Robiginitalea biformata HTCC2501: one gene and its partner. The protein of the gene in region 1 interacts with the protein of each later gene in a pairwise test. Links are inferred from orthologs where the notes say so. Each region holds a gene or a part of one and is shown on either strand. Other genes may lie near its edges.

Region 1 (6,357 bases):
GTTCATATGCCAGTGTATTTCCGCTATAGGCCTGCATCCCTTCCAGGACGGAAACCGCGGAATTCGGTTCGGCCGTTAGGCGCCAGCTGCCCAGGGGGCTGTCCTTATCCGATGCAAGCGGGCCGATCAGGGCAATGGAACCGCCATTTTTTGACAGGGGCAGCACACCTCCTTCATTCTTGAGCAAGACGATGGATTTTCGCGCCATATCCCGGACGGTCTCCAGGCGCGCAGGATTCGAGAGGATGCGTTTCTCCCGCTCTGCATCCGCGTACCGGTACGGGTCGGCAAACAACCCCAGGTCGTATTTCAATCCCAGAATTCGCAAAACGGCCTCGTCTACCAGGCTTTCCGGCACTTTGCCGTCCCGGACAAGTTCCGGCAGCTCCGTCAGGTACATACCGCTTTCCATATCCATATCCGAACCGGCTACCGCAGCCCGCAGAGCTGCTTCGTTCCGGTCGCGGGCGTAGCCATGGGGGATCATCTCTCCTATGGACCCCCAATCGGAGACCACAAATCCCTGAAAATCCCAGGCGGCCTTCAGGATATCCCGTTGGAGGAAGGCGTCGGCGGTTGCCGGGATACCGTTCAATACGTTAAAGGAGTTCATGACCGTCGCAGCCCCGGCATCCACCCCGGCCTGAAACGGCGGAAGCACCACGTTATACAGGGTGGACAAACCGAAATCGGCCGTATTGTAATCGCGCCCCCCTTCGGCAAAGCCATACCCTGCAAAATGTTTCAGGCAGGCCGCTATCGTCAGCGGGTCGGACAAATCGTCCCCCTGGAAACCGCGGACCCGGGCCACCCCAACCCGACTCCCGAGGTATGGGTCTTCCCCGGCACCCTCCATAACACGCCCCCAACGGGGATCGCGGGAAATATCCACCATGGGGGCAAAGGTCCAGTGAATCCCGGACGCCGCTGCTTCCCGGGCAGCGAGTTCCGCGGATTTCCGGATTGCCTCCAGATCCCAACTGGCGGCCTCGGCAAGGGGAATTGGGCTGATGGTCTTAAACCCGTGGATCACATCCTGCCCGAAAATCAGCGGAATGCCCAACCGGGTTTCTTTAACGGCTACCTCCTGGAGTTTACGGGTATCCGAGGTGTTGGTGATATTCAGCATGGAGCCCACCCGGCCACTCCGCAAGTCTTCGTATTTACGCTCGGCATCGCCGCCTTCCGGGACCGGCCCGGTGACATCCCAGAAACCGTTGTACTGGTTCATCTGCCCGACCTTTTCCTCCAGGGTCATCCGCGAGAGCAAATCCCTGATAAACGCATCCCGTGCGGTTGCAGCATCGGCTGACTGCCCGGCCGGTTGTTGCGAATAGGAAACGTTTGCAGTACAAAGTGTAAATAGCAGGAGAAAGGAAAGAGCGCGCATCGATCGTTGGTTTTTACCAAATATCGATAAAATATATCAGAATGGTTCTCAGACGATTTCGGCGCTCAGGCCAGCTTGCAGCAGTCGGGTGCATCGCGGTTTCAGGTCGCTGAATTCCCCTGTTTTAACGGTGCATTTGCCGTTGTGGTGTACGATCAGGGAACACTGTTCGGCTTGTTCGGGTGTATGCTCGCAGACGTCGATGAGGGTTTGGATGACGTGGTCAAAAGTATTCACCTCGTCGTTGAACAGCACAATTTCACTCAGGTGTTTTTGCTTGTCTTCTACCAGCAATTCTTCCTGCAAGCGTTCCTTCGTACTCATATCCAAGGGGTTTGATACGAATATAATAAAAAAAATTTCCCGCAATTCGTCGGGTTTGCGGATTTGCATTCCCCTCAAAAAAAGGGCTTACGGCAAAATGTTTTTGCAAAACATCCGGTGCCCCATTCCGAATCCGTCAGCAAGAGCCCTGTCGGTCGGCCCGAAATCAGAACTTCCCAAACCGGGCGGCAACCCAGTTTTCCCGTTCGCGGAAATCCTTGAATTCCAGCCCGTGGCGGGAAGCGGCTTCGCGGATATCCGGGAGGTCGGCCCGGTAAAACCCGCTGAGCAAAAGTTCCCCGCCTTCCCGCAGGGAGGTCGCATAGCCCGAAAGGTCCTCCAGAAGTATATTCTTATTGATATTCGCCAGGATACAATCGAAATCCCTGCCACGGATGGCCCGAACATCCCCGAGGACCGCCTCGATTTCCGGCACCCCGTTCCGGGCTGCATTCTCCCGGCAATTCTCTGCCGACCAGGGATCGATGTCCACGGCCAGGACGGGTCGGGCACCCCGCCGCGCAGCCAGGATGGCCAATACGCCTGTCCCGGAACCCATATCCAGGAGGGCTTTCCCATTCAGGTCCATGTCCAGGAGGTATCGGAGCATCAGCCAGGTGGTCTGGTGGTGGCCTGTTCCAAAACTCATCTTTGGGGAAATGACCAGGTCAAAATCCGTTCCGGCCGGCGGATCCGGGTGGAACGGGGCCCGCACCACGCACCGGTCGCCCACCTGGATGGGTTGATAATCCGCTTCCCAGAGCGCATTCCAGTTTTGCTGGGCCACCCGGGTAATCTCAAAGGAAGCTTCCCATTTCGGGGACGACCAGTAAGGTACCCCGGCCAGTGCCTGCTCATCCCAGTCTTCCTCCCGGATATAGGCCTTGAGCCCTGTGGGGGTTTCCTCGAAACTCTCAAACCCGAGTTCCCCCAGTGCCGCTATGAATATTTCCGAAGCCGGCTGCAGCGGTTTCAGGGTCAGGGAACAACAGATATACATAGGAACGGTTTACACACCTATCCGATGGCCTTGATAATGGCCACAAAGTCATCCGCCTTGAGGGAGGCCCCGCCGATCAGCCCGCCATCTACATCGGGCTTGGAAAAGATCTCGGCGGCGTTCCCGGGCTTGACGCTGCCGCCATAAAGGATGGAAACTTTCTGGGCCACCGCATCCGTGTAGGCGTCGGACACAATTTTACGGATAAATGCATGCATCTCCTGGGCCTGTTCCGGGCTGGCGGTTTCTCCCGTGCCGATAGCCCAGACGGGCTCATACGCCAGGACGATCCGCCCCCAGGCTTCCTCCGGCAGCTGGAACAGGGCGTTCTTCAACTGGGATTCTACCACTTCGAAATGCTTCCCGGCTTGCCGGTCCTTGAGCTCTTCCCCAAAGCAGAAGATGGTCCGCATGCCTTTTTCAATGGCCTGCCCCACTTTTTTGGCTAGCAAGTCGTCGTCCTCGCCAAAATACGCCCGCCGCTCGGAATGCCCGAGGATGACCGTATCTACCCCGATGCCGAGCAGCATATCCGCGGCAACTTCCCCGGTGTAGGCCCCGGAATCCGCAAAGTGCATGTTCTGGGCAATCGCCTCGATTTTAGAATGTTCCAGGCGCCTGACCGCTTCGGCCAGGTTGACGAATACGGGCGCGACCATCACCTCCGCCGAACAGTCCGGCAGCTTGGCGGCCAGTTCGTCCAGCAGGGCTTCCGACTCGGAGGCCGTTTTGTTCATTTTCCAGTTTCCGGCTACGATATTAGATCTCATTGCGTTTCGGTTTTATTGTTGGATGTTTTGTTTCGCCCACATTTCCCGGGCCTGTTCGATTGTATAGTTCCTGTACACAAAATCTTCGCCAAATAATTCCCTTCCATAATCTTCCAGGGGCTGGTCAAATCCTGCGGCCTTCCGGAGGCTGTCTACCTTCCCGGGTTGGGCCACGGGCCAGATCATATCAACTTTCTCCGGGGGGGAACCCATGTAAAATGACGTGCCCTGTGTCCCGTATATCTGGGGTTCTCCCTGCCTCATCAACTGGCGGTCCAGCATCATGGCATACAGGCGGAAAGGCAGCTCCCCGGCCCGCGCAGCCCCTTCGATCTGGGGCAGAAATTCATCGATTCGGTTGGAATGCTGGATTACGTACCACGCCGCTTTGGATGTTTCCCCGCCAACCTGACTCTTACCGGGGTAACCGTTGACCGCAATAACAGAATCGATCCAGGCGATGTTCGAACTGTCGATTTCCATTTGCAGGCCCCAGTTCGAGAAATCGCCCTGATGGGCCTCGGCCCGGTATTTCTGGTCGAGCTCCATGATGCTGTCAAGGCTTTTCTTCAGGGGCATGTTATACCGTGCCGCTTCCGTCAGGGGTTGCAGTTCCAGCTCCTCCAGGTCGTTGTAATGGAGCTTCTGGCGAATGATGCCCCGTTCGAGCCTGAGGACCCCCGGGTTGGAGCGCACTATGGTCTTCAGGGTAGTCTGGTCCGAAAAATAAAACGGGAAGTCCAGCCCGTTTGCGGCCTTGAGGGCATCGACCGCCTCCTGGGAGGAGGCCGACATGCCGATTACCGAATACCCCAATGCGGCCGCGGAATCCGTGTAGCGGGCGAGGGCTTTAAACGCCGGGGCATGGCTCTTGTCCAGGTCGTAGGAGATGACCATCAGCAGTTGCGGCCGGGTCAGGATTTCTCCGGCGTAGTCCACCCCTTCCCTCTCCAGGGTAAAATCGTGGATGGGAGGCTCGTAACCCGCCCGGATCTCACGGGTATCCGCCACTTCTACGAATTCCCCCTCCACCTCCGGGTATTCCCCATTGGTGGTGATAATTTGTTCTTCCCCGTCTATCCGGAACTTCCAGTCGTATTCGTAGACCGGGGCCGGGGCGTCTTCCGGGATGACCATCCCCTCCGGGATGCTGGCGCCAATATGGTAGGGCCTGAAATCGATCCAGGGAAGGTGGTTCAACACGTAGTTGGCAAACAGGATACAAGCCACCAGGGCCAGGGCAGTTGCCCCTGCCCGGAAGAGCCGGCTCCCTATCGGATTAATGTACTTACTGCCCGCCAGCAGAACCAGGATGAGCACCAGCAGGGCGACGTCCTTGTAAAAGGACTGCCAGGGCGTGAGTTTCAGGGCGTCCCCGAAGCACCCGCAATCCGTCACCTTGCCCGTCACGGCCGAATATAGCGTGAGAAACGTAAAGAATACGATGGTCGCCAGGAGCGTCCAGAGCGTGGGCTTGCGCAGATAGCCCAACAGCAGCGTCACCCCCAGTATGACTTCCAGGACCACCACAAAGAGGGCAATGGCCAGGGCATAAGGTTCCAAAAACGGCAGGTCCAGCACGGGTGGGCTGAAGTACTCCTCCAGTTTGAAGGAGAAGCCCACCGGGTCATTGAGCTTGATAAATCCGCTGACGATAAACAGGAGCCCGACCAGTACGCGGGCCAGGTGCACAAGGTATTTCATGCTTGATTGGGTTTTTCCGCGCTTTCTTCCAGATGGATCAGGGCAAAGACCGCATAGTTGATCATGTCCTGGTAATTGGCTTCCACTCCCTCGCTCACTTCGGTTTTCCCGAGGTTCGCTTCAATTTGCTTAACCCGCAGGAGCTTCTGCAATATCAAATCCGTCAGGGAGGAAATTCGCATGTCGCGCCAGGCTTCCCCGTAGTCGTGGTTCTTGGCTTCCATCAGCGCCTTGGTCCGGGCCACCTGAGCGTCGTAAAGGGAAAGGGCCTCCTCCGGTTCCAGGTCCGGCTGGTCGGCAACCCCACGGGACAACTGGATCAGGGCCATAATCGCATAATTCGTGATCCCGATAAATTCCGCCAGTTCCCCTTCGTCCACTTTGCGCTCCCCGTGCTCCTGCAGGCTGCGGATCCGCTGGGCCTTGATAAATATCTGGTCCGTCAGGGAGGGCAATCTCAGGATGCGCCAGGCAGCGCCGTAATCGTTCATCTTGCGGCGGAACAGGTCCCGGCACGTGGCGATGACAGCGTCGTAGGCTCTGGAAGTTTCCTTCATGGGTTGCTCGAATTTGCGTAATTTCGGCGGGTTAACGCACCTGTCAAAAGTACTGTTTTCACGGGATTTTTGCCGGAGCCGGGCCAAAAAACCTCGATTTATGACCATCTGCTGCAATGGAAAGCTGCTGGATCTTTCGACCCCGCGGATTATGGGCATCCTCAATTCAACCCCGGATTCGTTTTACGACGGCGGACGATTTGCAGACCCACGGGCAGCCATGCTCCGGGCAGAACAACTGCTGGGCGAAGGTGCCGACTTCCTGGACGTGGGCGGTTACAGCACGCGTCCCGGAGCGGGGCAGGTCAGTGAGAGCGAAGAACTCGGGCGCGTGGTCCCGCTGGTGGAAAAGCTGGCCCGGGAATTCCCGGAGGCGCGGATTTCGGTGGATACATTCCGGAGCCGGGTAGCCCGGGAAACCCTCGGGGCGGGGGCGGCCCTGATCAACGACATAACCGCCGGGGAGGCAGACCCGAAGATGCTGCCGCTGCTCGCTGAAAAACAGGTGCCTGTGATCCTGATGCACATGCGGGGTACCCCGGCCACCATGTCCGGGCTCACCGACTACGACCATTTGGTGACGGAGGTGCTCGAATACCTTTCCGGCCGGCT
Region 2 (6,308 bases), 150 kb from region 1 along the record:
CCTGCACATCGACCTGTTCAAGCGGTTCCAGCGGACCTACCTGCTCCGGAGATATACCCCTTCGGCTCCCCCGGCGAACTAGCAGTCCAGGTTTGTGGGAATTAAGCAGGTCAGCAGGAATCAGGCAAACAGCAGGAATCAGGCAAACAGCCGGAATCAGGCAAAACAGCAGGAATCAGGCCTGCTCCAGAAGTTTTTGGTTGATTTTTTTCACCAGCCCGGGCCCCTCGTAAACGAACCCGGTCCAGAGCTGTACCAGGCTGGCGCCGGCGTCGAGTTTCTCCAGGGCATCCCCGGCCGAATGGATTCCGCCCACGCCGATAACCGGGAACGCGCCTTTTCCCTCCTCAACCAGGAAGCGGATTACCTCGGTGGAACGTTTGCGCAACGGGCGGCCACTGAGTCCCCCCTGCTCTTCCTGCAGGTACATGTCGGATTTCAGGTCGTCCCGGGCGATCGTGGTATTCGTGGCAATCACCCCGTCGATACCCGTTTCCCCGACAATTTCGATAATGTCCCGCAACTGCGCATCCGTCAGGTCCGGGGCGATTTTCAGCAGGATGGGCTTTTCCCGCGTGGCATTTACCAGGGCGCATTTTGTGTTTTCCCGTTTCATGATCCGAAGCAGCTCGGTGAGCGGCTTCTTCTCCTGCAGCTCCCTGAGCCCCGGGGTATTCGGGGAGCTTACATTGACCACAAAGTAGTCTACATGGGGGAACAGGGTTTCGAAACAGATCATGTAGTCCTTGACCGCTTCCCGGTTGGGAGTCGCCTTGTTCTTGCCGATATTCCCGCCGATCAGGACCCGACGGGTCCCGGCCAGGCGCTCGGCGGCCTCGAAGACGCCCCGGTTGTTGAACCCCATCCGGTTGATGATGGCCTTGTCCGCCCGCAGGCGGAATAGCCGCTTTTTCGGGTTTCCCGCCTGGGCTTTGGGGGTAAGGGTTCCAATCTCCACAAACCCGAAACCGAAATCCGCCAGTTCGTCGAACAATCGGGCATCCTTGTCAAACCCTGCGGCAAGCCCCACAGGGTTGGGGAATTTCAAACCGAAAACCTCCCGTTCCAGACGCGGGTCGTCCAACCGGTACATGCTTCTGAGCAAACCGCCCAGGCCCAGCCGGTGCAGGGTCCGTATAGCGAAAAAGGAAAAATGGTGGACTGCTTCAGGATCGAATAGAAACAACAGGGGCCGAAGCAGAAGCTTGTACATAGGGGGTGCGAATTTCGTCAAAATTACAAACTATCCGCGCACCCTACCAAGCTTCACGGGTGAAAGTCGACAAACGGCCGCACCTATACCGCCCCGGGATTATTCCGGGACCCCGGAACCTCCTCCGGATTCCGCTGCCGGCGCCATCGGGGCCCGCATGACCTCCTGGCAAAGTTCCACATACCGTTGGTATTGCAATTCGTTGAACGTACCGAGCAACATCCGGTCGTACCGGAGCGAATTGGCGAGCATCATCTCCTTGATTTCCCGGTATTTTGTGCCGAGGACCTCCACTTCTTCTGTGGTTTCCTGAGGGTGCGTATTGAGCAGGTCACGCGCCCGGGCCTGGAGTTCGGCATTCTCGGTTTCCAGGGCTTCCGTCCAGCGGTTCAGCTTTTCCTGTTGCGCATCGTTCAGCTGGAAAACCAACACGATAAGTTCCGTATCCTTTCCCCCTACCCCCAGGGCGCATTCCTGGGAAACTGCGGGAAACAGGCAGAAAGTCAGCAGCAGGGTTGTCAGAAATCTTCGGATCATCTTTCTTTGCGTTGTACCCTGCAAATGGCATACAAGCCTCCGTACCGCAGGATCGTTCTTAATACTAACTCCTGATTCCTGTAAAAATTATATGTCCGACCTCCTCGAGCGCTTCCTCCGCTACGTCCGGATCGACACCCAGAGCAACCCGGACTCCGCATCCACCCCCAGCACGGAAAAGCAATGGGAGCTGGCCCGCCTGCTCGTTCGGGAGATGGAGGAAATGGGCCTGGAAGACGTCCGGATAGACGAAAAAGCCTATATCACTGCAACCCTGCCCTCGAATGTCCCCGATCGGTTGCCGGTAATCGGTTTTATCGCCCATTTCGATACGAGCCCGGATTTCAGCGGCACGAATGTCCGTCCGCGGCTGGTTCCGGACTACGACGGGGGGGACATTGTCCTGAATGCCGAATCCGGGATTGTCCTCTCCCCCGAGTACTTCCCGGAACTCCGGCGATACACCGGGCAGACCCTGGTGGTTACCGATGGGAATACGCTGCTGGGAGCGGATGACAAGGCTGGAATTGCCGAGATCCTGACAGCCGCCGAATATCTGATCCAACACCCCGAAATCCCCCATGGCACCATCCGAATCGGTTTTACGCCCGACGAGGAAATCGGACGCGGCGCCCACCACTTTGACGTCGGGGCATTCGGGGCCGACTGGGCCTACACCATCGACGGAAGCCAGGTTGGCGAACTCGAATTCGAAAATTTTAATGCAGCCCGTGCGGTGCTTACCGCTTTCGGGACCAGCGTCCACCCGGGCTATGCTAAAAATAAAATGGTGAATGCCATCACCACCCTGCAGGAAATCCTCTCCGGCCTCCCGCCGGGGGAAGTCCCGGAAAAGACCAGCGGTCGCGAGGGTTTCTTCCACCTCCACCAGTTCCAGGGCGGGATCGAGGAGGCCCGGGCGGAACTGATCATCCGGGACCACGATCGGGAAACATTTGAAAAACGCAAATCCCTGCTCAGGGTACTGGCGGAGGAAACGGCCCGAAAGCGGCAAGCCCGGGTGGAAGTACAAATCGAAGACCAGTATTACAACATGCGGGAGAAAATACTCCCGGTCTACCCCATTGTGGAAGTGGCCGAACAGGCGATGCGGTCCGTTGGGGTGGAACCCCTGATCCAACCGATCCGCGGGGGCACGGACGGGTCCCAACTGAGCTATAAGGGGCTGCCCTGCCCGAATATCTTTGCCGGGGGGCATAATTTCCACGGGAAATTCGAGTACGTTCCGGTTGAAAGTATGGAGAAGGCCGTGGAAGTTATTGTGAAAATTTGCGAACTTACTGCCAGCAAACCGCCCGATTCATGGAAAAATCAGCCAAAATAGCCGCATATTTCGAAAAAGAGGGGCCTTTTCGGGAAGGGATTGCCCGATTGCGCGACCTGGTCAGCGACACGGAACTGGAAGAAGACTTCAAATGGAGCTGCCCGGTTTATACGTTGGGAAAGGAAAACGTCGTGGGGGTACTCGCATTTAAGAACCATTTCGGGCTCTGGTTCTTCAATGGGGTATTTCTTTCGGATCCGCTCGGGGTACTCGAAAATGCCCAGGAAGGCAAAACCAAAGCCATGCGGCACTGGAAGTTTACCTCTGTGGAGCAGATTGACCCCCGGCACGTAAAAGCCTATGTACTCGAGGCCATTGCCAATGCCCGCAAAGGGGTCCGGCTGGATCCGGTCAAACCCAAAAAAACCGCAATACCCCACCTGTTGCAGGCCGCCCTGAATTCCGACCCGGAACTCCAGGCCGCTTTCGGCAACTTGGCCCCCTATAAACAGCGGGATTACGCAGAGCACATCGCCTCGGCCAAACAGGAAGCCACGAAAAAGCGGCGTCTGGACAAAATCCTCCCGATGATCCGACAAGGGGTCGGCCTCCATGACAAATACAGGAACTGTTAATGGGCTACCCCTGTAGGGCTATTGGTTTTCCGATTGCCCGGACCCCCGGACAGGCCCCTAGCGGAGCTCCCAGCCGTTGTGGTAGTCCGCACGCATCAGGCGGTTCGCTCCGGCATCCGTAAATGCCGACTGCCCGGCATCCCACTTGAGTTTCCGACCCGTTTTGTAGGCGATATTCCCCATATGGGATACCCGCGCCGCATGGTACCCCACCCGGATAGGCGCCCGGAGGATTGCAGCATCCCGGTTGCGTACCGCTTCCAGGAAATTTGCGGTGTGCAGGTCCAGGCCATTCCCTTCGGCCGAACGCAGCGGTACCGCTTCCATTTTTGGCTGGTCCGGCAGTTGCCGCCAGCTCTCGTGTTCCACCTCGGGAATTACTTCCCAACCGCCCCGGTCCAGGACCAGGGTGCCATTGTTCCCGATAAATGCAATACCGTGATTCCTGCCGTAATTCCCCCCGTCAATACCCGTGGCGTGCTCCCAGAGGAGGTTGAAGCCATCGAATTCATAGACGGTCTGGAGCGTATCGGGCGTCTCGGAGGCGTCGTCGGCATAGGCAAACTTGCCCCCGGAGGCCATAACAGAATTCGGGGCGGTTGCTTCCATCCCGTATAAGGCATAATCGATGAGGTGCACCCCCCAGTCGGTCATCAGGCCGCCCGCGTAGTCCCAGAACCAACGGAAATTAAAATGGAAGCGGTTTGGGTTAAAGGGGCGTTCGGGCGCCGGCCCCAACCACATCTTATAGTCGACCCCCTCAGGCGCCGGGCTGTGCGGCAATACGGGCACTGGCTGCATCCAACCCTGGTACGCCCACGCCTTTGCCAGGCGGACGGGCCCCAGGGCCCCCGTGCGAAGGAAATCAATCGCATCCACAAAATGCGGCTGGCTGCGCTGCCACTGGCCAATCTGGACCATCCGCCCGCTGCCCTCAACTGCTTGCAGCATCCGGTCGCATTCCTCAATGGAGTTTGCAATGGGCTTCTCGCAGTACACGTCTTTCCCGGCGTCCAGGGCATCCAGGAGTTGCAGGCAATGCCAGTGGTCCGGCGTGCCGATAATCACGATGTCAACATCCGCATTTTCGAGTAATTCCCGATAATCGCCGTACTGTTTGGGTTTGCCGTGCCCCGCCTCGGTAAGCTGGGCAGTTCGGCGCTCCAAAACGCCCTGGTCCACATCGCAAAGGGCGGTTACCTGTACCTCGGGCAGCTTTAAAAAGGAACTGAGGTTTGAAAAACCCATGCCGTTGCAACCGATCAGGCCAATGCCGATCCGGTCGTTCGCCCCCAGAACTTGGGATCCCCGGCTCCACAGGGGCGCGGGCACCAATAAGGCGGAGGCCGCAGCCGAGGCACCCAGGGCCCCTTTGCGGATAAATGATCTGCGTGTTTCCATAGTCCGATGTTCTTGAAAACAAGGTACTACATTGGCAGGGCAAAAAAAAACGCCGGCTGTTGCCGGCGTTTTCCATGCGATTGCGTCAGGGCTTGCACGCCCCGAAGAAGCGGAATTCTAATCCTTGGGGTCGTTCGCCTTTTTGCTCAGTTCCATGGAAATGGCAGAGCGATCGAATTTCATACGGCCTGCCATCGTTTCGATGATGCAGGAGAAGTCCTTGTCGTTCAGGTCCACAACCTTTCCGTACAAACCGCTTTTGGTTACGATCTTATCCCCTTTTTTCAGGGCTTTGGCAAACTTTTTCTCGTCTTTCTGACGCTTGATCTGCGGGCGGATCATAAAGAAGTACGCCACTGCAAAAATCAGGATCATGGGCAGGAACTGCCCGATTTGGTCACTCATTCCGTTGCTGATTTACGAATCTTAGTTCTTAACCGGGCCCACTGCTGCCGTTCCGCCGGCCGCTTTCGGGTTTACGAAGGCCTTGATGCGGAGCATCTCCTGCCCTCCGGCGGTGTTCGCCATAACCGTTACGGTCTTGGTGACCTGCCCGCTGCCGCTGCCGTTGAAGCGAACCTTGATTTCGCCTTTTTCGCCCGGGGCAATCGGCTGGTTGATCGGGGCGTCCGGGGTGGTACATCCGCAACTGGCCGAAGTATTGGTAATGATCAGCGGGGCGGTACCCGTGTTGGTAAAGGAAAAGGTGGTTTCCTGGGGCGTCCCCTGCTCGATAGTTCCGAAATCGTGTTCCTTATTGTCAAAGGTAATGGCGGCCATGTTCTTGGATGCCGCGTCGCGCTGGGCGGCGACCTCGACGTTCTCTGCATTGATCTTCTCGGAAGCTTTCTCTTTGCATGAAGACAGGGCTGCTACTGCAAGCACGCTCAGGAATACTGTCGCTTTTCTCATGATTCTGCTGTTTTTTTTATTAATAGATGCAAAAATACGGAATATTTGATTACATGAGTCCCCGGCCTGTTTTTTTAAGCCTGCCGGCCTCCCGGTATTCGCGGATGAGCTTATCCAGGATGCCATTGATAAAAATGCTGCTCTTCGGGGTGGAATACTCCTTGGCGATCTCCAGGTATTCGTTGATGGTTACCCGTTCCGGGATGGAGGGGAAATACAGCAATTCCGCAATGCCCATCTTCAGCAGGATCCCGTCTATTTCGGCTATCCGCTCCTTGTCCCAATTGGGGGTCTTCCCCTCAATTTCTGCCTCCAGGGCGGCGTT

What was found.
Region 2: the proteins of tpiA (region 1) and pepT interact in binary tests that used the Escherichia coli proteins (3 or more experiments, as listed by UniProt). The link is inferred for Robiginitalea biformata HTCC2501 from one-to-one orthologs.

The regions. Positions count from the first base shown.
Region 1 is NC_013222.1:1,608,197-1,614,553, reverse strand. The notes cover bases 1,609-4,570. They hold tpiA (triose-phosphate isomerase), read right to left. Parts: upstream 3,485-4,570; coding sequence 2,732-3,484; downstream 1,609-2,731. Other genes in these bases: RB2501_RS07140 (BT_3928 family protein), read right to left, coding at 3,497-4,570; prmA (50S ribosomal protein L11 methyltransferase), read right to left, coding at 1,881-2,714; RB2501_RS07155 (ATP-dependent Clp protease adaptor ClpS), read right to left, coding at 1,609-1,714. In the rest of the region: beta-glucosidase BglX, read right to left, coding at 1-1,390; more of RB2501_RS07155, read right to left, coding at 1,439-1,608; more of RB2501_RS07140, read right to left, coding at 4,571-5,188; RB2501_RS07135 (DUF1599 domain-containing protein), read right to left, coding at 5,185-5,745; folP (dihydropteroate synthase), read left to right, coding at 5,846-6,357. UniProt on the Escherichia coli protein: Involved in the gluconeogenesis. Catalyzes stereospecifically the conversion of dihydroxyacetone phosphate (DHAP) to D-glyceraldehyde-3-phosphate (G3P).
Region 2 is NC_013222.1:1,753,185-1,759,492, reverse strand. Bases 1,056-3,968 are described here. They hold pepT (peptidase T), read left to right. Parts: upstream 1,056-1,841; coding sequence 1,842-3,095; downstream 3,096-3,968. Other genes in these bases: RB2501_RS07820 (Gfo/Idh/MocA family protein), read right to left, coding at 3,728-3,968; RB2501_RS07825 (YdeI/OmpD-associated family protein), read left to right, coding at 3,074-3,670; RB2501_RS07835 (hypothetical protein), read right to left, coding at 1,313-1,750; RB2501_RS07840 (quinone-dependent dihydroorotate dehydrogenase), read right to left, coding at 1,056-1,213. Outside these bases: RB2501_RS07845 (GNAT family N-acetyltransferase), read left to right, coding at 1-82; more of RB2501_RS07840, read right to left, coding at 176-1,055; more of RB2501_RS07820, read right to left, coding at 3,969-5,071; preprotein translocase subunit YajC, read right to left, coding at 5,189-5,476; RB2501_RS07810 (DUF1573 domain-containing protein), read right to left, coding at 5,498-5,983; transcription antitermination factor NusB, read right to left, coding at 6,033-6,308. UniProt on the Escherichia coli protein: Cleaves the N-terminal amino acid of tripeptides.